Regions from separate parts of the Telluria sp. AC161 genome, predicted to be linked through region 1. Evidence: predicted binding sites of a transcription regulator. Region 1 holds the regulator's gene; the other holds the start of a gene.

Evidence for each region. The regulator sigma-54, encoded in region 1, starts transcription at its own class of promoters, with help from an activator protein. The targets are predictions, from matches to a motif close to TGGCANGNAANCTGCTTT.
Region 2: a site for sigma-54 is predicted at 1,205-1,222, ahead of glnA (type I glutamate--ammonia ligase). Genes of this name have one in related genera too.

The regions. Positions count from the first base shown of each region.
Region 1 covers NZ_OZ409861.1:4,920,701-4,922,900, forward strand. Annotated here, with positions in the region: gene lptB (LPS export ABC transporter ATP-binding protein) at 1-646, shown strand, start outside; gene ACZ0AJ_RS21900 (RNA polymerase factor sigma-54) at 661-2,148, shown strand.
Region 2 covers NZ_OZ409861.1:505,781-507,980, reverse strand. Annotated here, with positions in the region: gene glnA (type I glutamate--ammonia ligase) at 1-1,142, opposite strand, end outside; gene ACZ0AJ_RS02240 (rhodanese-like domain-containing protein) at 1,460-1,915, shown strand; gene ACZ0AJ_RS02235 (CocE/NonD family hydrolase) at 1,917-2,200, opposite strand, start outside.

The DNA.
Region 1 (2,200 bases):
AGTAGGTTTGCTGGGCCCGAACGGCGCCGGCAAGACCACTTCGTTCTACATGATCGTCGGCCTGGTGCCGTCGGACGCCGGCTCGATCAGCATCAACGGCACCGACATCACCAGCCTGCCGATCCATCGCCGCGCGGTGCTCGGCCTGTCGTACCTGCCGCAGGAAGCGTCGGTGTTTCGCAAGCTGACGGTGGAAGAAAACATCCGCGCCGTGCTCGAACTGCAGAAGGTCAACGGCAAGTCGCTGACCAAAACCGAGATCAGCGACCGCCTCGATACCTTGCTGGCCGACCTGCAGATCGAGAAGCTGCGCGAGAACCCGGCGCTGTCGCTGTCGGGCGGTGAGCGGCGCCGCGTGGAGATCGCGCGCGCACTGGCCACCAACCCGCGCTTCGTGCTGCTCGATGAACCGTTTGCCGGCGTCGATCCGATCGCCGTGATCGAGATCCAGCGCATCGTGCGCTTCCTCAAGGAGCGCAAGATCGGCGTCCTGATCACCGACCACAATGTCCGCGAGACGCTTGGCATCTGCGACCGCGCCTACATCATCAATCAGGGCGCGGTGCTTGCATCCGGCCGCCCCGACGATATCATCGCCGACGAGTCGGTACGGCGCGTGTACCTCGGTGAACATTTCCGCATGTAAGCCATACTCAATTGATGAAACAGTCCCTTCAGCTCCGCACTTCGCAGCACCTGGCGCTCACGCCACAGCTGCAGCAATCGATCCGGTTGCTGCAGCTGTCGACGCTCGAACTGCATCAGGAGATCGAGCAGATACTGGGCGATAACCCGCTGCTCGAAAGGCTCGACGATCCGCTCGATCATTCGGTGCGCTTGCTGGGCGATGGGGCGATCAACAATGCGCCGGCACAGGGCGAGGCGCCGCCGGCGCCGGGCCAGCAGGCCGAAGGCGAGGGTAGCGCGCCGGCCGAGGGCGAGGGCGCTGAAGGCGGCGCGATCGATGGCGACCGGCCCGACACCGACTGGAGCGAAGGCAGCGGCGCATCCTCTGGCAGCAGTAGCAGCAGCGACGACGAAGACGGCCGCCCGCAGCTGGAGGCGTGCGCCATCACGCTGCGCGAACACCTGATGGAACAGGTGCGCGAAACGCTGCTGTCCACCCGCGACCGCGCACTGGCCGAACTGGTGATCGACGCGCTGGACGACAACGGCTACCTGGAAGAACCGCTCGACGACATCCACGCGCGGCTGCCCGAAGAACTCGAGGTCGATCTCGACGAACTGCGCTGCGCGCTGGCGATGGTGCAGAGCATGGACCCGGTGGGCGTGGGCGCGCGCAGCGCGGCCGAATGCCTGGCGCTGCAGATCCGGCGCATGCCGGGCGTGCCGATGGTCACGCGCCGCATGGCCCTGAAGATCGTCGAAGGCTACCTGACCTGGTTCGCGCAGCGCGAATACAGCAAGCTGAAAAAAGCGCTCGATTGCGACGACGAAGACCTGCGCGAAGTGCAGGCCGTGGTCCGCCAGTGCAATCCGCATCCGGGCGCCGCGTTCGCGTCGAACGTGTCGGATTACGTGGTGCCGGACGTGATCGTGCGGCGCGCCAAGAACGGCTGGGCGGTCACGCTGAACCAGGACGTGATGCCGCGCCTGCGCGTCAACAGCCTGTACGCGACCATGCTCAAGCAGGGCCGCAGCGAGAGCCAGATGGGCGCGCAGATGCAAGAGGCGAAGTGGCTCATCAAGAATATGCGCCAGCGTTTCGACACGATCCTGCGTGTGGCCGAGGCGATTGTCGAGCGCCAGCGCAACTTTTTCAGCCACGGCGCGGTTGCCATGCGGCCCCTTGTTTTGCGCGAGATAGCTGATACACTAGGTCTGCACGAGAGCACCATCTCTCGTGTCACAACCCAGAAATACATGCTGACCCCGCACGGCATGTTCGAGTTGAAGTATTTCTTCGGTAGCCACGTTGCCACCGAAGCGGGAGGCGAAGCATCCTCAACGGCAATCCGTGCGCTCATCGCACAATTGACAGGAGCAGAAGACCCTAAGAATCCATTATCCGACAGCAAGATCGCGGAAATGCTCGGGGAACAAGGCATGGTCATTGCGCGCAGGACGGTCGCAAAATACCGTGAAGCGCTCAAGATCCCCCCCGTCAGTCTCCGCAAAGCCTTGTAACAACGCCGCTCATACAGTCTGTGCCTTCAGCTCCTGTGTGGTGCAAGCGACG
Region 2 (2,200 bases), 4.4 Mb from region 1:
CCGGCCATCATCAGTGCTGCGAAGCACAGGTAGACGTTCGCCAGTGGATCCGGGAAACGCGTCTCGATGCGGCGGCCTTTCGGGTTCGCCACGTGCGGGATGCGGATCGAGGCCGAACGGTTACGGGCCGAATACGCCAGCTTGACCGGGGCTTCGAAGCCTGGCACCAGGCGCTTGTACGAGTTGGTGCCTGGATTGGTGATCGCGTTCAGGGCGCGGGCATGCTTGATGATGCCGCCGATGTAGAACAGCGCCGTGTCCGACAGACCTGCATAGCCGTCGCCTGCGAACAGGTTCTTGCCGTCTTTCCAGATCGACTGGTGCACGTGCATGCCCGAACCGTTGTCGCCAGCCATTGGCTTTGGCATGAAAGTCGCGGTCTTGCCGTAGCTGTGGGCCACGTTCCAGATCACGTATTTCATGTTCTGGGTCCAGTCGGCGCGCTCGATCAGCGTCGAGAACTTGGTGCCGATTTCATTCTGGCCAGCGCCGGCGACTTCGTGGTGGTGCACTTCAACCGGGATGCCCATCGATTCGAGGATCAGGCACATTTCGGAGCGCATGTCCTGGAACGAGTCGACTGGTGGCACAGGGAAATAGCCGCCCTTCACGCCTGGACGGTGACCGCTGTTGCCGCCTTCGAATTCCTTGTCGGTCGACCACGATGCTTCTTCGGAATCGATCTTGACGAAGCAACCCGACATGTCCAGCTTCCAGCGCACGGCGTCGAAGATGAAGAACTCTGGCTCCGGGCCGAAGTAGGCGGTGTCGCCGATGCCCGACGATTTCAGGTAGGCTTCAGCGCGCTTGGCGATCGAGCGCGGATCGCGGTCGTAGCCCTTGCCGTCCGATGGCTCGACGACATCGCACTGCATGAACAGCGTGGTCTCTTCCATGAACGGGTCGATATTGGCCGTGTTTGCATCCGGGATCAGGAGCATGTCCGACGCTTCAATACCTTTCCAGCCGGCGATCGACGAACCGTCGAAGGCGTGGCCGGATTCGAATTTGTCCAGGTCGAAGTGCGACACCGGGACCGTGACGTGTTGTTCCTTGCCGCGGGTATCGGCGAAGCGTAAATCAACGAATTTGACTTCGTTGTCTTTGACCATTTGCATTACATCTGCGGCGGACTTTGCCATTCGGAATCTCCTAATTGAAAAAAGGATGTCGGTCTATGCGAACCGACAACTTGCATCATGATGAAGCACGAAATGTGCCAACTGGGTGTCAACGACGATGCCAACTTCAGTGCATGCGGCTATGCGCAAATCGTTCTTGGGCAATGGGTTAGTTTACCCATAAAATCGCCTCGACCGGGGGCGTATGGCAAGATTTACCTGTACGCCAATTTGCACCACTAACGAGCAATTCTACGTGCTTGCACCAATTCAGCGCACCCCGCTGCGCTCCAGGATGGTGCATTGACGATGACCAACGACGAATGGACCTACCCGACATGACCAAAGAACAGATCCTCACGGCGGCGCGCCAGCGTGGCGCTGACCAGCCCTATGCTGGTGCAGTCACGCCTCAGGAAGCGTTCGCCCTGCTCCAGAGCAGCCCGGACGTCAAGCTGGTCGATGTGCGCACCAACGCCGAACGCGACTGGGTCGGCCGCGTTGCGATTGGCCAGGCGCAACATCTGGCGGTGCAGTGGGCCACCTATCCAGGTGGCGCGCCCAATCCCGACTTCGGCGCGCAGCTCGAACAGGTAGCCGACAAGGACGACGTGCTGCTGTTCCTGTGCCGCTCGGGCGTGCGCTCGCGCCACAGCGCACGCGTGGCGACCGAGCTGGGCTATGCAAACGCCTTCGACATCCTGGAAGGGTTCGAAGGCGACCGCGACGGCGATGGCCACCGCAAGACGATCGGCGGCTGGTGCACGGCCGGCCTGCCGTGGGTCGGCGCCTGAGCTAGTTGGCGCTGCCCGGGTTCGGCAGCACCAGCAGCTCCAGCCCGGACGCGGTTCCTGGCGCGTGGTACACGCGCTGGGTCGCCTTCTTGAAGTCGCCCGGCTTGGCATCGGGAATGCGCATGAACGTTTGCGGATTCAGGTCGATCAGCGGGAACCACGAACTCTGCACCTGCACCATGATCCGGTGACCGCGCCGGAAGGTGTGGTTCACCTGGCCCAGTTCATACTTGATTGGCTCGACCTTGCCCGGCACGAATGGTTCGGGCTTTTCATAGCTGTTGC